Regions from separate parts of the Vallitalea maricola genome, predicted to be linked through region 1. Evidence: riboswitches for the same ligand, from Rfam matches in the RefSeq annotation. Region 1 holds a riboswitch; each other region holds the start of a gene.
What was found. A riboswitch is a leader RNA that binds a small molecule or an ion and turns the genes downstream of it on or off. The one in region 1 is predicted to bind cobalamin.
Positions count from the first base shown of each region.

Region 2: another riboswitch for cobalamin. It lies ahead of AACQ14_RS01040 (cobyric acid synthase); the one in region 1 lies ahead of AACQ14_RS11150 (hypothetical protein).
Region 3: another riboswitch for cobalamin. It lies ahead of AACQ14_RS16795 (ABC transporter substrate-binding protein); the one in region 1 lies ahead of AACQ14_RS11150 (hypothetical protein).
Region 4: another riboswitch for cobalamin. It lies ahead of AACQ14_RS21070 (ABC transporter substrate-binding protein); the one in region 1 lies ahead of AACQ14_RS11150 (hypothetical protein).

Region 1 is NZ_BTPU01000033.1:5,635-11,271, reverse strand. Features, by position in the region: gene AACQ14_RS11155 (S-layer homology domain-containing protein) at 1-931, opposite strand, end outside; gene AACQ14_RS11150 (hypothetical protein) at 1,009-3,366, opposite strand; cobalamin riboswitch at 3,532-3,680, opposite strand; gene AACQ14_RS11145 (hypothetical protein) at 3,856-4,074, opposite strand; gene AACQ14_RS11140 (FadR/GntR family transcriptional regulator) at 4,329-5,033, shown strand; gene AACQ14_RS11135 (CidA/LrgA family protein) at 5,121-5,471, shown strand; gene AACQ14_RS11130 (LrgB family protein) at 5,468-5,637, shown strand, end outside.
Region 2 is NZ_BTPU01000003.1:1,112-6,748, forward strand. Features, by position in the region: gene AACQ14_RS01025 (ATP-binding protein) at 1-204, shown strand, start outside; gene AACQ14_RS01030 (magnesium chelatase subunit D family protein) at 215-2,179, shown strand; gene AACQ14_RS01035 (alpha/beta hydrolase) at 2,337-3,764, opposite strand; cobalamin riboswitch at 3,935-4,110, shown strand; gene AACQ14_RS01040 (cobyric acid synthase) at 4,311-5,637, shown strand, end outside.
Region 3 is NZ_BTPU01000060.1:79,330-84,966, reverse strand. Features, by position in the region: gene bchH (magnesium chelatase subunit H) at 1-1,370, opposite strand, end outside; gene AACQ14_RS16805 (ABC transporter ATP-binding protein) at 1,573-2,358, opposite strand; gene AACQ14_RS16800 (FecCD family ABC transporter permease) at 2,385-3,374, opposite strand; gene AACQ14_RS16795 (ABC transporter substrate-binding protein) at 3,367-4,542, opposite strand; cobalamin riboswitch at 4,943-5,176, opposite strand; gene AACQ14_RS16790 (amino acid ABC transporter ATP-binding protein) at 5,219-5,637, opposite strand, start outside.
Region 4 is NZ_BTPU01000088.1:74-5,710, forward strand. Features, by position in the region: gene AACQ14_RS21060 (ABC transporter ATP-binding protein) at 1-774, opposite strand, end outside; gene AACQ14_RS21065 (FecCD family ABC transporter permease) at 807-1,844, opposite strand; gene AACQ14_RS21070 (ABC transporter substrate-binding protein) at 1,958-3,022, opposite strand; cobalamin riboswitch at 3,176-3,348, opposite strand; gene AACQ14_RS21075 (replication-associated recombination protein A) at 3,548-4,873, opposite strand; gene AACQ14_RS21080 (TrmB family transcriptional regulator) at 5,179-5,637, shown strand, end outside.

The sequences.
Region 1 (5,637 bases):
TAGCGGGTTTATGTACTACTCTCACATGATAAGTACCGGGTTTGATACTATCTGTAGGTGTCAGAACAAGTTTTCCAGTACCACTATCTATATCAGTAAAAGTGGGAGTAAAAGGAAATTCTGATAATATCTTTATCAACTTTCCATTATCTAATCTATATATATCAACTGAAGAATAATCACCAAATCTTTGACCATATATTTTACCCAAGTTCGCTTGATCAGTAGTACATCTATACATATTTACTATAGTTGATATTTGTATATTAGAACTATTATTTATTTCATACGAAATATTATTGTCCAAAAATCTAGTCATAGTTATTTGGCTTGCTTTTGAATTCAAAGTATTACTCTCATTGGATAATTTAGTTGAAGTCGCACCACGAATAAATTTTGATATTCGTATTACTTGATTATCTTGTATTACTGTATTAATAAAATCAGTTGAACTTACAGCAGAATCACCTATTAAACAAATTAATGGACTCATGCCATAATATTTTCTTTCTTTTAGTTTCCTAGAATAAATCCCTATTGATTGTTCTCCATCTATTGCACTAATACTTCCATCTTTCTCCCATGTAACATAATTCCACCACTCAATAATACCTTTATTCTCAAGAGCTTTTATAAAAACATGAGCAACTGTATAAGTATTACTTAATGATTTGTCATAATCAATATGTTCTTTAATTAGTGAATTAATACGTAAAATATCTGAATTGGTTATTGTAATCTTCTGCATAGGAACAACAATATTTCTATCATCCACAAAAAAATTTTTATCATCGCAAGTCACCGTTTGTGGATTCTCACAATAAAACCATACTGAAATATCATTAGGTTCTGCATAAATAACTGTTGATAAACTTCCTATTATTATAGCAATAGTTATAAAAAAACTAAATAGACGCTTTTTAAAATACATACTATCACCTTCTATCTATTTATTTAGTAAGCAAGGCAGAGTTACTAAAAAATCAGCAACTCTACCTTCATTAGCTATTAAGAGAGTTTCAAAAGCACAATATATGGAGATTGATTTGAAGTTTGTGCAATTATACGAAGAAGAGTTTCTCCGCTTGTATTCAATGTTAAATCATACGTATTAGATGTGCTATTATTAATATTAAAAATATCATATCCAGAAGCTCCAATTGTAAATGAATCAGTATAATTTTCAGCTAATCCAGATATAGTTACTATTTCTTGATTTTGAGATATAGAAGTTGAAGATACTGTAATACCCATTCCTTCTAAATCACTAAATGTCATACCATCAATCTCAATACTTGGTCTAGTAGTAGGAACTGTTCCACCTGTACTAGTAGCTTTCTTAATACCACAAACCTCAGTAGAGATTTCACCGAATATACCATTCATAGCTGCAGCACCAGTATAGATACGTACAAAACGAATATTGTCTAGATTAACAGGGTTTCCGTTTACATCTACTGCCCAACTAATATCAATAGGGTCTCCACCGCCTGTGCCATCTATATAAGTATTATAATCTGAACTTGAACTAAGTGAAGCTACTCCATAAGGATTATATGCTATTGATTTATCTCCACTACTATTAGGGTGAACATCACAATAACCGAAGCCAAAACCAGTTGTTGTAGTAGCTGTAATGCCACCAAGCATTGTACCTGTTATTGTTAACTTATTTTGTGAATCATTATAGTCTGCAAATGACAATTGGTTTGTCTTATCTAAAGCAAGGTTTCCGTTTCTTCCGGTAAAGTAGTTACAATTAAGTGGGAACCAGCTGTGATTATGGAAAGTATTTTTTGTAATTGTACCAGTTTCACTACCAGTATAATTAACAGAATCCAATGTTCCAAGATTATTACCTGCTGTTGTATGTGTTATATTATCATTAGGATTAGGATTTTCATAAGTTAAACTAAAGTTCTTTTTTGTACTGTTTTCATAATATAAAGAACCTGCTATATCATACCAAGTATCAGGATTTCCTTCACTATCAGCCTGAGCTACTTGAATACAACCTGGTTCAGAATTATTCCAGAAAGCATTACCATATACTATAAAATCCACACCATATTTATTATTAGGGTCGTTATCAATATTTTTCATATCAAATACTGTGTATCCACCAAAAAATCCTAGTGATACACCTGTAGATGCAACATTATCTGCTAATAGTTTAATACCATCTGTACCTGAAAGATAGATGTCTCCCCATCCACCAACAGTTATACCTTCATTAGTAAACTGACCAGGAGCAGGTAAAAATGCGTAAACAGATGGATCTCCTGCAACTATAGGAGCATCACAAGTGAAGACAAAATCATATGTTCTCTCTGCACCATTTTTTGCAACTTTGATTGAGAAACTATGGTTTCCTGCTGTACTTGCAGAAATTACATTACCTGCAAATGAAATATCCGAGTCAGTAGTACTATAAGATATTGTTGCATCACTTGCCATAGCAACAGGTTCTATAGTGAAAGTAGCTGGAATAATGTCACTACCTGTAGTAGATATCAAAGTATAGCTTGGTACATAGGGATCAAAAGGAACAGATACTGCTACACTTTCATTAAAAGTTACTTTGCTAAGAAGTATATCATTATTAATAGAAGCATCAATGATAATTTCTCCCAAAGCTACTTTTTCGGTAGCTTTCACAGCATTATCTGAACCATTTAATGCATTTACTGCATTACTTGTATTAATACCAAAGGAATCAGCAATAGCTATAACTTTTTCTAATCCTTCGTTTAGCTGTGTTGTATAAGCATCATAATTAGCTACAACTTCTATAGGCATATAAGTACTAATACCGCCAGTACTTTTCATTTCAATACCAGCATAATCTGATAGCTTGACTGGAGTTGTTAATGGAGTACTTGAGTTTTTAGGATTAACTGCTACATTTGCATCTCTAACAAATGGTACAGACATGTTAATACTTTTTTCTAAACCTTTCCAAGTATATTCTTTACCATCTAGAACTTTAATTTTACCATCTACAATTATTAAACTATAATCACTAATTGTAGCTAGTACATCCGTTTGATAGTTATCTATTGTGTAATATTGTATATATGCATTATCTGGAACGATACAACTACCAGGTGCTACATCTCCCATTTTTCCGTTAATTTCATATAATACTGTCCATGGATAGCTTTGACCTGTAATACGAGTATATATACTTTCTACTGTGTCACCATCTTGTGTAGTTACTGTAGGATTTGGATTTGCCGCACCAGATAAATAAACTTCTACATTTGTAGGTGCTGCTGCTTTTGCAGTAAGAGGCATCATTGTAAGGATCATTGCCACTGCAAGTAAGATTGCACAACTTTTTCTTTTGCTTCTTGATAAAATCATTTTCTTTCCTCCTCGAATTTTGCTTACTTAGTCATATGTTCCGTGCACTAAAAAGGACACTCCTACGAGCGCCCTGACATACTTGGTTTAGAACATAAAGATTCCACCTATTTATGCCTTCCAACCTCAGGGATTTGCATTACATTTTAACAAACAGAGTGAGAATATCCCGACTTAGCCATTTGCCACTTACACTGTGGTTTTCCTACTAAAACACCTTCCCGATTATTTCACAAGTAAAATGAAATTCTCAGTGGTATATTGTCCTTTCGTTGGCATTACGGTTGCTGAGACAGTGTCGGATTTTCACCGAAGAATATATAATATTCACTCACAACTAATTATTGTGACCTTCCTCTCAAACTGCCTTTATTAAATTTTTTTGTAAATACCTACAGTAGTACACTCGATACATATACTATTAGGTCCAAGAAAAAGCAAATTAGTATTTTCTGTTTCTCGACAGCTACATTGTAACATTTTGTTTGATTAATGTAAATAGTTATTATGATATATTTTAACTATTAAAAATTTTATCTGTTCTATAAAATCTTCTCCGTACTGTGGAATTACATAATATCTTATGTACATACCTGCTTTTTCACTTTCGAATTTACATTCCTCAACAAAAAATTCATAAAAATCATTTGCATTACTAACAATGACATTATCATTTAAAGCAAGCATCTCTTTCAGTATAGTTAGCATCAATAATTGCTGATTATTGCATAAAAACTTCCTCCTCATATTTTTGTAATATCTTTTAATAAGATTATCTTAATCCTATCTATTTAATAATTTTATAAAATTATGAGCATGTTTTCTATGGATTGTTTTCCTTATAGGTTAAATATTTTTACATTCTATTCATTCTTAATATTTTCTTTAATTACTTTACATATTAAATTGAATATAATAAAATATTATTTAATATCCATTCAGGATAAATATTATATTTAGAGGTGATTAATATTTTTTCTCCAGTAAAAAATAAGAAGATATATGAATATGTTATTGAACAGATCCAAAAGATGATTTTAGATGGTACGCTAAAAGAAGGTGATCGTCTACCTGCTGAAAGAGAATTAACTGAACTGTTAGGTGTTAGTAGAACTTCAGTAAGAGAAGCCATAAGAGCTTTAGAAGTTATTGGTTTAGTTGAAAGTAGACAAGGTGAAGGTAATTTTATTAGCGCAAACGCCTCTATTACTCTTCTTGAACCATTATCAGTTAAATTTATGTTAAGTAAAGGTAATACAAAAGAAATACTTGAACTTAGAAGATTATTAGAATTAGAAACCGCTTTTTTAGCTGCTAAGAAAGCTACAGAAAAAGATATTCAAGAATTACAAATATTAATTACTAAACTTAGCACAACTGATAATGAGGATCTATGTGCCAAAATTGATAAAGAGTTTCACTATAAGATATCAGAAATAGCAGACAATAGTTTAATTATAAATATATTGCTTTCTGTACAATACTTAATGGAAGCATCTATAATTGATGCAAGAGAAATGATATTGAAAAATCCAGAACAAAAAGATTTACTTGTTAAGCAACATGAGAATATATATAATTCAATTAAATCTCATAATCCCGAAGAAGCTCAAAATGCTATGAGAGAACATTTGGCATTTGTAAATAAAACACCTAAGAGCTCTTGATTAATATGTAATATCGTGATATTATATTTTTTAATATTGGTATGACCATTATACCACCATTATATAAATACTGAAAGAAGGAAGACTATGAAGTTACTTAGACAATTTGGCATTATAATAGGAATTTTTTTAATTGGTGAGATACTTAATAAGCTTTGTCATATACCTGTTCCCGGTAATATTCTAGGTATGCTGATTTTATTTGTATTACTAAGTCTTAATATTATCAAGGTTGAAACAATTAAAGAGGTAAGTGATTTTCTACTAAGTCATTTAGCATTTTTCTTTATTCCACCTGGTGTAGCGTTAATATCATCACTTGATACATTAAGTAATATATGGATAAGCTTTTTATTCATTGTAATCCTTACTACTATCATAGTAATGAGTGTCACTGGTTTAACTGTTCAAAAAGTCATGAAAAGAGGCAGAAAATGATGGAAGATTTTTTTAATAATCCTAGCTTTGGTATATTCATTTCAATTGTTATGTTTGAAATTGGTTTATACATAAATAAAAAGACCAAATTAGCTCTTATGCATCCACTTTTAATTAGTATTGGTTTGATTATTGGTGTACTATTGATATTTGGTATACCTTTAGA
Region 2 (5,637 bases), on a different contig from region 1:
ATTGAGTTAGAGGTTGATGGACATAGGGCGGATATTACGATGGTTAAGACAGCAGTCACTATTGCAGCATTTAATGGAAGAACTAAGGTAATGAAAGAGGATTTGTTAGAGGCGGCAGAGTTAGTGTTACCACATAGAATGAGAAGAAGACCTTTTGAAGAAGGAGTATTAGATTTTGAAAGGGTAAAACAAATTATTGGATAGGTGTTTGACTATGAAAAGATCAGAAGTGATATTTCCTTTTGCAGCTATTGCTGGACAGGAGAAAGTTAAGAAAGCTCTTATACTTAATGCGGTTAATCCTGCTATTGGTGGTGTTTTGATTAGCGGTGAGAAAGGCACAGCAAAGTCTACTTTGGTTAGAGGATTAGCTGGTGTTATTAGAGAAAGTGTTGTTGATCTTCCGTTAAATATTACAGAGGATAGGCTCATTGGGACTATAGATATTGAAACAGCAATTTCTAGAGGTAAGAAAGCTGTAGATTGTGGTGTTTTACATAAAGCTAATGGAAATATTTTATATGTTGATGAAGTCAATCTTTTGAGTGAACATATTGTTAATTGTTTGCTTGAGGTATCATCTTCAGGTATTAACAAAATTGAAAGGGAAGGCTTTTCTTTCAGTCATGAATCTAAGTTCATATTGATAGGAACAATGAATCCTGAGGAGGGATATTTGCGTCCTCAATTTATTGATAGATTCGGGTTATATGTGAAGAGTAGAGGTTCTAGAGATATTGGGGAGCGTAAGGAAATAATAAAGAGAAGGATGGAATATGAAGAAGATCCTATTAGGTTTATTGAGGACTGGGAAAAGGAAAATCATAGAATACGTGATGAAATAGCTATTGCTAGAGAGATTATCAGAGATGTAGTGGTAGATGAAGAACTAATGTATTTTGCAGCTGATATTGCTAGAGGGGGAAATTGTTCAGGTCACAGAGCTGAAATATCAATAGTGGAAACTGCTAAGGCAATAGCAGCACTTGATATGAGAAAAAATGTTATTGGTGATGATATTGAAGAGGCGGCAAGTTATAGTTTGCCCCATAGGATGAGAGAGATAACGAATGTTAATGAGTCTAGTAAAAAACTAAATAATAATGACATGGACACTAATAAAGATGAAACACAGAACAATACGAGTTCAAATACAAATAAGAATGAAACTGATGATATAAGAAATAGAGATATAAAAAATGATGATATTAGCCAAAGGGATAATACTAATGATGATTTTATAAATAAAAAGGACAATGATTTTACTTGTGATGAACAGATTGGTGATAATAGTAAGAAAAATGATAAGAGTAATGAATTAAGCAATAAATCTAATTCACAAGAAAAGATAGAACACCCCTTATATAACGACAAAATTATTCCCCTGGAAATAAAATCTACAAATAATGCTAAAAAGATAAAAGGTACTGGAAAAAGGACTAAAGTAAAGAATGATTCTCTAAAGGGTAGATATATCAAATATTCCATACCAAAAGGTAAAGTTAATTCTATTGCATTTGATGCAACATTCAGGGCTGCATTGCCTTATCAAAAGTTTAGGAATAATGATAAAGTATCTATAGTTATTGATAAGTCAGATATCAGAGAAAAAATAAGAGAAAGAAGGACAGGTAGTACAATATTGTTTGTAGTTGATGCAAGTGGTTCTATGGGAACAAAACAACGAATGAGGGCTGTAAAGTCAGCAATCATTTCAATGTTGAATGATGCTTATCAGAAGAGGGATAAAGTAGGGATGATTGCTTTTAGAAAAAATAAGGCTGAAGTTCTACTTCAAATAACAAAAAGTGTAGATATGGCAGATAAGCGGCTGAAGAATATACCTACAGGTGGGAAAACCCCTTTAGCTTCTGGTTTATATGCAGCTTATGAATTGCTAAAATCTTATAAGGTAAAAGAACCGGATATGGAGCCTTTGATAGTACTCGTCACAGATGGCAAAGCCAATGTCTCATTGAACAATGGTAAGCCTATAGATGATGCCTTACATATGGCTGGGATAATAAGAAATGAAGGTATACAAACTATGGTTATAGATACTGAAAGTGGTTTTATTCAATTAGGGTTAGGTAAAAAATTATCAGATGAAATTAATGGAGAGTATTATAAATTGGAAGATTTGAGAGCAAAAGAATTAACCAGCATTGTTAAAGGATAAGGGAGTTACAATTAAATTCAAGTTTTTTATTATTATTTAATATATTATAATTACATAACAAGTATGTATAGGTTAAGAGATTAATAATAATAAAGACTCTGTTTAAGTTGAAGATTAATTAAACAGAGCCTTTATTATGAAAGTTTCATATATAATATTAGTTTGAGTTATTTAGGAGAATCCATTCTGAAATATCATCAATAACATTATTATCCACCTTAGAAGGTATAAAATATTCATCAGGATTAGGGGTACCTTCACCTTTTATGAACAGATGATTAAGTCCGTCATATAATTTCATTGTTACATTATCTTTTGACTCCAAGCTTTCTTTCCACATATTAAAGTCTTCTAAAGTAACTTGATAATCTCTTTTACCTTGTAAAAATAGCATTGGTTTAGTAATATCTTTTGCAACTATAGTAGGTTTATAATCTTTTAGATCAAGGTAATAAGCTTTGCCTACTCCACCCAAATCTGCTGATGTATAATTACTGGACTCATCAATATTTTTTACTTTATCATAAACACTCCTATAATAATTAATTTGTTGTTGTTCTTCATCAGTAATCTTACCATCTAGATTAGATAAATAAGGTATTTGATATACCAATAAATCTTCCAAAGGTCTAGCAGGACCAGCAAATACAATATAACCGCTTGCATCTGGAATCTCATTAGCTATACGAGGCATCAAGTAACCACTGAGACTATGACCAAGTACATAAACACCCGTAGCATTAATATCTTTGTTATCAAGAATATAATTGTATGCATATACCACATCATCTATGGTTTCATCATAAACGGTCAATTTCTCTTGTTCTGATATCCATTTATCACGGTGAGCAAATACTCTTTTATCATATCTAAGAACTCCAATACCTTTACTTGCAAGTCCGAATGCAATATCTCTAAATGGCTTATTAGGTCCTACAGTTTCATCTTTATCTTGTGGTCCGGAACCATGTGCAAGAATGACAATAGGATATTTATCTTTATCTTTTGGAATAGTTAACAATCCAGGAAGTCTGTACTCTTCTTCACCAAATTCCACAGGTATTTCTTTAACATTTTCAGGAACACTTACTTCTTTTACATCCTGAGCTGGTGTTAAGGAAAAATTTTCAATAACCTTATCTTGGTTAAATGATACAGTACAGTTGATATTGGATTTACTATACTTATTTGTTATAATAACTATTTTATTATTATCTTTTTCTACTACTTTTGTGGATAATACTTCTTCAAACTCACCAGCTAAACCATTAATCTGACTATCTGCTGATTTTAACATTTCTACATTAATTATCTGTTTTAATTTAGCAGAATAATTAAAGTTGTTACTAATGAATTCAAAATCTTTATCCATAAAAGCATTATTGAGGCTTGTAGCAATTTCCTTTTCGGTACCATCTACCAATGCTTCATTATCTGATTGACCTGTATCAGATGTATCATCTTTTATATCTGATTGTTCATCATTAATTACGTTTTTGGTATCTTCATTATTTTCTTGTTCAGTCCCTTTGCAACCAACTAATATCATTGCAATTATTGTTAATGAAATAATAAATCTTTTCATGTTTATATCACTCCTTATGTGCTTATTAGATTATTAGACAAACATCTAAATGATTTTACTTGAGTATAATCCAAAAACTTAATTATGTCAAGTTATTGATTTTATATTTATTATAGAATATAATGATTCCATATATATAATTTAATATATGCTCACCATTATTATTTATAATATGTAAAAGTGAGTAAAGTAATCTATATTTATAAGGAAACTGGTGAAAATCCAGTACAGCCACCGCTACTGTATTTACTACTAATGCAATAAAAGCCACTGAATCAGCATTTGGGAAGGCATTGCATTAGGCTAATGTATAAGTCAGGATACTTATTTGGATTACTATGTATATTAAATCCAGATTGCGTGTGGAGATATGGGTTTGTTTTAATGTATATTTATGGTACATAAATCAATTCTGATAAACATTTCTGCAAACATTATCCCCCATTGGAAACAAAAAAATGTAAGTTCCATATTACAATCAATAACTTGATAAAATATAAAAAGTACTAAATAAAATGCATCTATAATAAAAAATGGAGTGATAAAATGAATAATATTATGTTTCAGGGAACAGCTTCTACCGTTGGTAAAAGTATACTTACTGCTGCTTTGTGCAGAATTTTAAATGATGATGGAATTAGTGTAGCTCCATTCAAATCACAAAATATGGCGCTAAATTCTTTTGTAACAGAAGACGGGAACGAAATGGGCAGAGCTCAAGTTGTACAAGCTGAAGCCGCTCGTATAAAACCTACTGTCGAAATGAATCCAATCCTACTAAAACCAACAAGTGATGTTGGAAGTCAAGTAATATTGAATGGTAAAATATTCAAGAATATGTGTGCAAAAGATTACTTTGGTACAAAAGCCGGATTAAAAGACCATATAGTAGAGGCTTACAACAAGTTACAATCCAAGTATGATGTCATTGTATTAGAAGGAGCAGGAAGTCCAGCAGAAATTAATCTTAGGGAAAATGATATAGTCAACATGGGTATGGCTGAAATGGTAGACGCTCCAGTAATTCTTATTGGTGACATTGATAAAGGTGGTGTATTTGCCTCAATCTATGGAACAGTCATGCTTCTTGAACCGGAAGAAAGAAAAAGAATCAAAGGATACATAATAAACAAATTCAGAGGTGACGAAAAAATTCTCCAGCCAGGCATAGATATGTTCTATGAAAAACTACAAATACCATGTCTAGGAGTCATTCCCTTTGAACCATTAAAAATAGATGATGAAGACAGCGTTACAGAAAGATTTGATAGAAAAGCAGAAGGAGACATCATAATTGGAGTACTCCGTTTACCATACATGTCCAATTTCACGGATTTCACTGTCTTCGAATTAGAAGAAGGAGTATCCGTAAGATATATAAAAGAAACCGAAGATTTTGAAGGCATAGACCTATTAGTCATCCCAGGAAGTAAAAATACCCTCAAAGATATGGAATACATACATAATTCATCCCTAAAAGCAGGTATCTACAGAGCTCACAGAAATGATATCCCCATAATTGGTATATGCGGTGGCTATCAAATGCTCGGAGAAACCATAACCGATGAAAAAGGCGTAGAAACTGTCATGAACAGTATAAATGGTCTAGGTCTTTTAGAAATAAAAACAGAAATGGAAGAAATCAAACAAACAACCCAAATAACAGGAAACATAATGCTGGAAATCCCCTTCGCAAAAAATTCCTGTAACCTAAAAGTAAACGGATACGAAATCCACATGGGCAAAACTTACCTAATGGGCGAAAGTACTCCTCTAATAAAACTACAAGATAACAGATTAGACGGAGCCATCAACGCCAAGAAAAATGTTTTCGGAACATACCTACACGGAATATTCGATAACGATGAACTAA
Region 3 (5,637 bases), on a different contig from region 1:
TCATCACTACTCAATGGCTTCACATTATAACCATTATCATTCAATTCTTTCAATATGTTCTCTACTGAATTAAAAGTATCAAGAAAAGCTCCTCCAAAAAGATTATCTTCCCCTGGCGGATAATTGTAGCATATGATCGCTACCTTCTTATCAAAATTCCTCTTGATTTGTAGTTTCAACCAATTTTCAACTCTGGAAACAAGTTTCAAGACTCTATCATCTATCAAACTAAGTTCCCTTACTTCAATATCAAACTCACTATTATATTCTGGTACTGCCATTGCTCCAATAGGATAAGTCTCTATTGCTCCATCTAATTCTGGAAGCATCACTGATAATAGGAATTCTGATGAATTGATTCCTTCTACACTGTCAAACCATTCACTTTCTCTTCTTTTAGTCATAAAAAACGGATGAAATATCGGTACATTGACATCTTCCAAAATGCTAACTGCATAATCAGCATTTCCACCCATAGGTCCAGCACCTAATCTAAATGACATAAAATTAATGATTAGATTAACTTTTCTACCTGTCCCATGTAATAACAATTCTTTCAATAAATCTTGATTATCTGTCTTAGTCTTGGAAAAAGCTATTGGCAATACATTTGCGAATGGTCTAATTTGCTTCGCTATTTTGGAAACACAAACTGAAGTATCATTTGGATAAGTATGTCCATAAAATAATAAAGCTACTGTAGGCTTACTACTATTAAATCCATGAATATCAGCATATTCCTTATAATCATCAAAATACATTTTCGTCTCTGGATCACATAAACCAATGTCAGGTAACTTCTCAGATTCTTGAGGTTTGGGAATACCTTTTACTTTCCCATAATCTCTTAACAACAGATACATCATGTTAGTCAATTGTAAAATAGTAGCATTCTGAAAATATTTACCTATCTGAACAAAATTACGCATATCCCTTGGCTTCCCAACAGGAATCAGCTTTCCCATTTTTTCTGCCATATCAGCCATCTTCTGCATCTTACTCATATCCATAGGTTTCCTGGACTTCTTATTACTCTTTTTATTCATCCCCATATCATTAGAAGTCAATTCCCCAAGTCGCAGAAAATTCCTACCTGCTCCACCTATAGGTATTACATTCCCCTTACACTTCCCTAATCCACACATTACAGCCCCTACAACCTTCTTAGGACTTCCCATCAAATCTACAAAAGTGACATCCGAATCAACAATATCACTCTCCATATCCTCAAGCTTACTATCCTCTAATGCCCTAGATGCATAAAACAAACGTAACTCCAACACATCATTAAACCTGCTGTTAATATCCTCTTGTACCTTAATCAATCCTGTTATCACCGATGTAGAAACAGAAATCACAGTTACCTTCACACCAATTCCCTCTCTCCATTAATTTAAAATCACTACATTTCACACTACTGACTACTTCTACACAAACGAAGCCCTCAATTCTCATACTAACTATCTGAAGACAGAAGGGTAAAGTGTTATAATCACGCAGACCGGCCGCTCTCAGGGTAAGGCAAGTGATTATAACACTTTACCCTGACTGTCCCCCAATAATATACTATAGCTACCTCACTAATCTAGGAAAAAACACCGGCTTCCCACTCTCTTTATCTTCTGTTATATCCCCATTAATATTAAAAACATCCTTCAGGTTCTCCTTACTTACTATATCCCAAGGTTCCCCCTTCAAATAAACATCTCCGTCCTTAATGACTATCAATTCATCCGAATATTTAGCAGCAAGATTAATATCATGCAACACCATAAGTATAGTAATACCATTCTCTTTATTAAGACTCTCAACCAATTCCAATACCTCTAACTGATGGCTTATATCCAAAAAAGTTGTAGGTTCATCCAACAATAATATCTCTGGTTTCTGAGCAATAGCCATTGCAATCCACGCTCTCTGCTTTTCACCACCAGATAGATTACACATCTTCTTATTAGCAAAATCCTTCATATTAGTAGTTTCCAGAGCCCAATCAACTATATCGTTATCTTGTTCACTATCTCCCTTCCACCACTCTTTGTAAGCGTATCTCCCATATACTACCAGATTTCTTACTGTCACATCTGTATTACTACCATGTATCTGAGATAAAACAGCCATTTTTCTAGCTATCTGCTTGCTTTTGATACCAGATATATTTTCTCCATCTAAAAAAACTTTGCCCTTATTAGGCTTGATATTCCTTGATAATGTTCTCAATAATGTTGTTTTACCTGAACCATTAGGTCCTATTATTGCATAGATTTTACCCTTTCCTATATTTAGATTCAGGTCTTTTATAACTTGGTTCTCTTTATATTTAACTGATAAATTCTCAGCTCTTAGTATCTCTTCCATACAACCAACTCTCATCTATATGTATTTTAATCTTTTCTTAACAAATATAGAAAAAACGGTACTCCTAAGATTGCCATAACAATTCCCACTGGTATTTCAACAGGACTTAATACAGTACGAGCAAAAGTATCACTCAACATAACCACTGCTGCTCCCAATAATGATGAACCAGGAATTAAGTACTTATAATCATTACCAACCATAAGTCTGACACTATGAGGAATAATAAGACCAACAAATCCTAATAAACCAACTACTGATACTGCACTGGCAGCCAACATAGCCGCAACTGCCGTTAACCCGAAACGAACTAATTCAACATTAAGCCCCACACCTCTTGCAATATCATCACCTAGAATAAGTATATTAAGCTTTTCCGACATAAAAGATAGTATAATCAATCCTATAATGGTATATGGTAAAATTGTCCACAACTCAGGCCAGCTTCTAGCAGATAATCCACCGTTCATAAACATTAATGCACCATGTACTCTGTCGCTGAAGAATACCATCAATGCAGATATACCTGCTCCTAGCAAGGTTGATACTGCAACACCTGCAAGTATGACTCTTATTGGTTGTATACCACCTTTCCAAGATAATACATATATCATTATCGCTGCCCCCATTGCACCAACAAACGCAAATGGTGGAACCAGCATCTGATACTTTGGAAATAGTATCAATATGATTATCCCTGCAAGTCCAGCTCCTGATGATATACCAATAATACCTGGGTCAGCCAAGGGGTTCCGCATGACCCCTTGCAATATACACCCAGACAAAGCTAGATTAACTCCAACTAATCCTGCTACTATAGTTCTTGGTAATCTGATGTTCCATATTACCAATCTTTCAGCTGAACCATCATTGTTAATAATTACTTCTAATATTCTTTTCATAGAAACATTCATGCTTCCCTTAGCATTGCTTAATAAAAAAGCTATTATCAATAAAATTCCAAATGCTATGATAAATGCTATTTTATTACTATCTTTTGATATGGTTTTATTCATCTAAACCACCAAATACTTCAGGATATACACCTTTTGCCATATACTCAATGGCATCAACAAAGTCACAACCTGCATTGTATAAGAAGTATTTTTGTGGTAGATAAACTATATTTCCTTCTTTAACAGCTCTTAATTCTTTCCATACTAGGTCTTTTCCTAATTTTTCACTAATAACTTTTTTTGCATCTTCATCAGAACTTAACATACTTGTTACTAAGATTACATCTGGGTCTTTTTCAATAATATATTCCATACTGAAAGGTGTAGTTTCTCCACCCATTCCTTCTGGTGCACAACCTGCTGCTATATTTTCAAGTTTCAATATATCTGCTACATTCCCAGCTATGCTCTTTGGTAATTTTACTGACACATCTTTTGATGTAGCATATAGTATAACTACTTTTTTAGATTCCTCTGGTAATTTATCAACTAACTCTTTCTTTTCCTTTTCCATGTCGGCGATAACTTCTTCCGCTTTGTTTGATTCATCAATAATACGTCCTATTGCTCTAATATTGTCTATAACATCTTCATATGTTCTCATATGTAAAGCCAAAGCTTTTATTTTGCTTTGTTCTAGAACTGGAATAACTCCATTCTGTAAACCAAATTGAGCTATTACCAATTCTGGCTGTAATGCAACAATTTTTTCAATATCAGGATTATAAACTTTACCTACTACTGGTAATCCCTCTATATCCTTTGGATCTACAGGAGCACCACCGCCAGTCTCAGATGTACATATTGATTTACCTCCTAAATCACATAAGACTCCTAGAAAAGTACCTGATATTGCTGCTATTTTTTCTGGTTTCTTCTCTAAAGTTACTTCATTACCGTACATATCAGTAATAGTAACTGGATAGCCTTCACCTTCTGATACAGTAATTACAGCACCACCCATAGATGGCATTTTGCCTTCACCCATACCTTTTGGCATCTTCTTATCCATACCTTCTGGCATTTTTTTATCCATTTCTTTTGGCATCTTATCTTTCTCTTTAGCCATTTCGCCAGAATCTTTTTCTTGTGAGTTATCTTTTTCCATTCCATTTGACTCTACGCTAACTTCTTTCTTTTCTGTTTTCTTATCATTACTACACCCTGTAAAACTTAAAATGATCATACATCCTATTAAAGTAAATATGATAGCTAGTTTTTTATTCATCCTTTTTTTCCTCCATACAACATCAATTTTATTTGTCTTAGAATATAATTGGATTATTTAAACTGCAGTGTGAATACACATATTAATTTACTGCAATAAAAAATGCCCCTTAACTTCTGCAAGTTAAAAAGCATGAAAATCATCAATATAATTCTATATTTCCAATCTGCTATAATTTGGCTACCATTCCCTATATTACACACACCTACTCAAGCACTTTAAAAATACTTAGTTTGTATGTATATCAAAATATTTTCCACAATAAAACATTCTATGTAATGTTTCTATAGCATAAATAAGGGAAATTCCTGCCTACCTAATACAGCAAATATCTATTCACAAGATTATATCAAGTATTCCACACCCTCCGTCACTCGCAGAGTTTTCACTTCGTATAAGTGAAAGTGTTTTAGAGACAGGCAGGTTTTCTGACTTAGTTTCCTTGTAATTCTACCCCTTCCCATATTATTAAAGATTACTTCTTGATTTGATTACTTTCAAAGAAGTAACTTCTATTACTAATACAGTGGGTTAATGTAAAACTACTCCACATTACAGCGGCGTGACCGTTCAGGTTTTACACCTGATTCCCTATTATGCAATAAAAATTGCCACCTACTCCAATTATTCAATTTTTTTCTAGTTTAAAACATAAATCATAATATGTCAATGTTTATTAAATTTTCCACTCCAAAATCTTATCCAAGAAACTTATTAACTCCTTAGTTTTCGGCTCCCTAAAAAGTTTGCTACTTTTACCACTTTCTAAAATCGTATTCTCTGCTAAAAAAATGATTTTATCGCATGAATTCTTGGCAAAACCCATTTCATGAGTAACTATTATTGAATCTAATCCATCATTTTGGAATTCATTAAGCATGTCTAGAACCTCACCAGTATACTCAGGGTCTAGCGCAGACGTAGGTTCATCCAATAATAGCAGTTTTGGTTTAATAGCCACCGCTCTAGCTATAGATATCCTTTGCTGCTGTCCACCGGATAGTTGTGACGGATATTTATCCTTTTCCCTTGATAATCCAAATCTATCAAATAGTTTACTAGCTGTTTGGACTGCATCAGTTTTGTTTATGCCAA
Region 4 (5,637 bases), on a different contig from region 1:
CTTAATTATTACTTTTTTATCAGTTAAAATGGGATGATTTATTAACTCCACATCAATAGAATATACATCTTTAACGGTTTCCTTGGTTATTACATCCTCTGGATCACCATATCTATATACTTGACCATTTTTCAACATCAATATCTTATCGCTATACCTCATAGCTATATTTAAATCATGAACAATATTTATAACCGTAATTCCCTTTTTCTTGCATAGATTATGAACCAACTCACTTATTTCATATTGGTATCCAATATCCAAATGGGATATGGGCTCATCTAACAACATGATATCTGTTTCTTGGGCTATAGCTCTAGCAAGAATGACTCTTTGCAGTTCTCCACCACTAAGCTGAGTGATTTTTTTATCTTTCAATCCTATGACTCCAGTTTCTTTCATTGCATCGTTAACTATCTTTATATCTTCTTCAGTGTTTTTTTGAAATCTAGAAGTATACGGAGTCCTCCCCATCATAACAATATCAAAAACAGAGAATTCATACTGCATATCCGTTATCTGTGGCACCACTGATAATCTCTTAGCCATTTCTTTTTGTTTGATAACATGGATATCGTCATTTTTAATATAGACTGTCTTTTTATTAGAAGGCAGTATACCTGCCAATAACTTCAACAAAGTAGTCTTTCCAGAACCATTAGGTCCTATAATACTATAAAACAGACCTTTTTCCATATTGATTGACAAATCTTTTAAAATAGTTTTTTCCCCATAGTTGAAATTTAATTTTTTTGTACTAACTATACTATTCATATTGTTCATTCCTTCTGTAATATGTTACTGATTTAGATGATTCTTTTTTTGTTTTGATATAATAAAAATAAGAAAAATGGAACTCCAAATAATGAGGTAATGATACCTACGGATAGTTCAGCTGGTGATATGATGGTTCTAGCAATAGTATCACATACGATCATGAAAATTGCTCCAATAAGCATTGCCAATGGTATTAGTTTTTTATGGTCAGGACCATTAATCATTCTTATTATATGAGGTATGATAAGTCCTACAAATCCTATGATTCCACTAGCTGAAACAACAACAGCCACCATTATTGATGATATCCCCAATATTATCTTCTTAGTTCTGTTTACATCAATTCCAAGACTTCCAGCTGTTTCATCTCCTAACAACATAAGATTCAACTCTTTTGAAAATACCATCATGATAATAGAACATATAATAACACAAGGTGCTATAATAGCTACTTCTTTCCAGCTTGATGTACTAAAGCTTCCTAATGTCCATAGATATACTCTTTCTAATTTATCCCTGTTCAATAACATCATCAAAGACATAAGGGCTGATAGTAAGTAATTAAGTGATATACCAGCCAGCAATAACGTTGTAGTAGGAAGTTTTTTACCAATAGCTGATATTCTCAGTACTAGTAGAACTGTAAGCATGGCACCAATAAATGCGAACATACTCACTCCAGTAAAACCAAAAATAGTTTTATTAAAATTAAATATAAGTCCAATTGTTGCACCCAGTGCTGCACCTGATGAGATACCTAGTACAAAAGGGTCTGCCATTGGATTCTTGAAAACTCCTTGAAAAGAGCAACCAACAACAGCTAACGCTCCTCCAGTAAATAATGCAAGTATTATTCTAGGCAGCCTTAAGTCAGCTATTATTTTTATATGTGATTCCTTAATACCATCAAGGGAAATCAATTCATTAATAAATGGAATTTTACTTAATAATATTTTACTGCTGTCAACAAAATCTATTCTGACAGAACCAAATCCACATGCAATAATAACTACTGCTATAAGTACTAATAAACTTATTATAATATTACTTTTTCTAAATATCTTCATAGTTTTAACCTGCTTTACTTTAGTATGTCATTTCTATTTATAACACAGTAAGCCTATGTTTATATTTAACATAGACTTACTTTAAAGTATACTCTATTTCTAATATCTTTACATTATTTAATAGCGTCTGGATGAATTATTTTCACTAAATTAGTTAATCCATCAACTATTCTTGGTCCTTGTCTAAAGAATAGATTTTCATCTATTTCGTATAATCTGCCTTCTTTGACAGCAGTTAAATCTTTATATCCTTCTAATGATTCTAACGTAGTTTTAGTATCATACTTATCTGAACATATTATAATTTGTGGGTCTTTATCAACTATCTGCTCAATGCTATAAGCCCAACCTGTAGCATCTTTCGCTATATTATCAGCTCCGGCCAAAGCCATGGCTTCACTTAAGAAAGTATCTCCAGTAGCTGTAAAATCTCCACCTTCTCCATATCCTACTACAAAATATGTTGTTGGTTTTTCTTTTCCTTCTATGGCTGTTTGGATTTCTGCTACTTTATCTTTCATACTAGTTACTAATTCATTCGCTTCTTCTTTTTTATTAATAACTTCACCGAGTGTATTTATATAACCGTATACTCCCTCAAAGCTTTCATTCCAAGAAAGTGATAAAACAGTGATACCTTGTTCTTGTAACTTAGCTACAGCATCATCTTTTACATGAGCAGATGTAACTACAACATCAGGGTTAAGATCTACTACTCTCTCAATATTAAATTCTTCTAAACTACCGATTGATTCTATATTCGCTACTTCACTTGGATAGTCACAAAAATCTGTTCTACCAATGATTTTATGTCCTGCTCCTAGAGCAAATATTGTTTCTGTAAATTCTGGTGAAATTGAAACTACAGTTTTTGGTTCTTTCTCAATTGTTATTTCCTTACCGTATTTATCTGTTATAGTTAATGGATATACATCTGATTCGCTACTAGTGTCTTTTTCATCTTCATTACTAGTGGTTTCATCTTTCTTATCATTAGTATCCTTATCTTCGTTAGTATTTTTGTCTTCATCAGTCTTTGATGTTTCATCTTTCTCTACTTGATTCTCTTGATTGTATGTATCTTCCTTTGGTGTCTTCTTGCCGCCACAAGCAGCTAAACTAAAAACAAGTACTGAAATTAACATAGTTGTCAGTAACAGCTTTAATATTTTTTTCATTCTCTAAACCTCCATAATATCTTCTTTAATAAGAAAAGTGATTAACACTCGGTATACTCATGCAGCATTTTCTATTTATAAGCAACAAAAAACTGTGCTAAGGCACAGTCAGATTACAAATAAATATATGAATCTACACTCTCCCACCGAAAGCTTAAAACTTATAAAAAGGCAGGTCTCCTGGCTTATGGCTTAACTTACTCTCTAGTCTTCTCAGTTTCCCAATGACATTTTAGATTTCATACCATTTACAGTAGCGGGGGCTGCAGTGGCATCTAACCACTTTCCCTTTTAACTCAACGAGTACCTTTTTATCTATTAAATTTTAGTATCTTATGTTATATATAAATATATCCAAAGATAATTTTATTATATACTTTAATATAAATATGTCAAGATAAAACTAGCTATTTGAGTTTTCCATTTTTTATCTAGATTAGATTATATTGCAAGTAAGTCAGAAAAAGTGTTTTGTTCTGACTTGGCATAATATTTTATTATATAAAAATAATGTAATTGGGAAAACTATTCAGCCTTCCCCTTTATTTTCTTGAAATGCTCTACAATTTTCTTTTCATACCCTTGGTCAGTAGGGTTATAATATATCTCATCCACAAGTTCATCTGGTAAATATTGCTGTTCTACATAGTGATTTTCATAGTCATGGGCATATTTATATCCTGTTCCATGACCTAGTTTTTTTGCACCACTATAATGGCTGTCTTTCAGATAAGATGGTATTGTGGTAATCTGTACTCTCTTTACATCTTCCAATGCCTTATCAATAGCTAAATAGGCAGCGTTACTTTTTGGAGCACAAGCAACATATGTTGCTGCCTGAGATAATATTATCCTACCTTCGGGCATACCTATGAAATTAACTGCATCAGCAGCAGCCATTGCAACTTGTATCGCCATAGGATCAGCATTTCCTACATCCTCGGCAGCACATATAACAATTCTTCTCGCTATGAATTTTGGGTCTTCTCCTGCATAAATCATTCTTGCAAGATAATAGACAGCTGCATTCGGATCTGAACCTCTCATACTTTTTATGAACGCTGATATAGTATCATAATGATTATCTCCGTTTTTATCATAATTGATAACTCTTTTTTGTATACATTCAGATGCTACGTTTATATCTATCTTGATTATACCGTCTTCATCAGGCTCAGTCGTAAGAACCCCTAATTCTATAGCATTAAGAGCTGCTCTTGCATCTCCATTAGCTCTATCGGACAAGAACTCTATAGCTTCTTCATTGATACTGGCATTAAAATTACCTAGTCCTTTTTCTTTATCCTCAATGGCTCTCATTATAAGCTTTCGAATATCTTTGTTTTCCAAAGGCTTTAGTTCAAATACTCTAGACCTTGATACAAGAGCACTGTTTACCTCAAAATAAGGATTTTCTGTAGTAGCACCAATAAGTGTTACCGTACCATCTTCAACATATGGCAGAAGTGCATCCTGCTGAGCTTTATTAAATCTATGAATTTCATCAATGAATAGGATAGTGCTTCCCAAAGTCATTCCTAGTCTGTTCTTAGCTTCATTTACTACTTTTTCAATATCTTTCTTGCCAGAAATAGTTGCGTTTAATTGAACAAATTCAGCTTTTGTGGTGTTTGCTATCACTTTTGCAAGGGTAGTTTTCCCTGTTCCAGGTGGTCCATAGAAAATGAGTGAACCTAGCTTGTCTGCTTTTATGGCTCTATATAATAATTTACCTTTTCCTATTATATGTTCTTGCCCTACTACCTCTTCTATAGATGTTGGTCGTAGTCTAGCAGCTAATGGGGATTCAGTTTCTAGAGTTTTCTCTCTCATCATATCAAATAAATCCATATCTATCTCCTCTGTCATCTATACTAATCATAATTTTTTTTATGTAATCTTCTATTAGAAACTAATTTATTAAGCTATTTATTCATTATATCATACAAGATTATATTTTAAACACTAACTCTTATGATTTTTCATTGATATTATTAGTTTTAATTTTTTAGTATATGATAGAGAGGTAAAAGTACGATATATATTATATGTTCAACTAAGAATTTTGTTCATAGCATACCCTTAGTTTTTTCTTGACAATTATAGATACATGCTTTATAGTAGTTCTATAAAGGAATACTAATGAGGTGAAAGATATGAATTTGATTGATGCATTAAAAAGCATTGGCTTTACCCAGCAGGAATCAATTATATACATTACCTTGTGTAAGCATGGAGAATTATCTGGCTACGAAGCAGCAAAAATATCTGGTATTTCACGTTCTAATGCCTACGCTGCACTATCAAGTCTAGTTGACAAAGGTAGTGCTCATATAATAGAAGGTACTTCTGCAAAATACATTGCTATCTCTAAAGATGAACTAATTATGAATGCTACGAGAGATTTTGATGAAAATATACAAGTTATTAGAGATAATCTAGAATTCAACCTAGTTACTAATAATCCATATATTACTATTGTAGACACTAAAAATATAATTAATAAAATAAAAAATATGATTACACAGTCTAAGTTCAGATTATATTTTTGTGCTGATAAAAAAATCCTAGATATATTTTCATATGAGATAATAGAAGCTTATAATTATGATAAA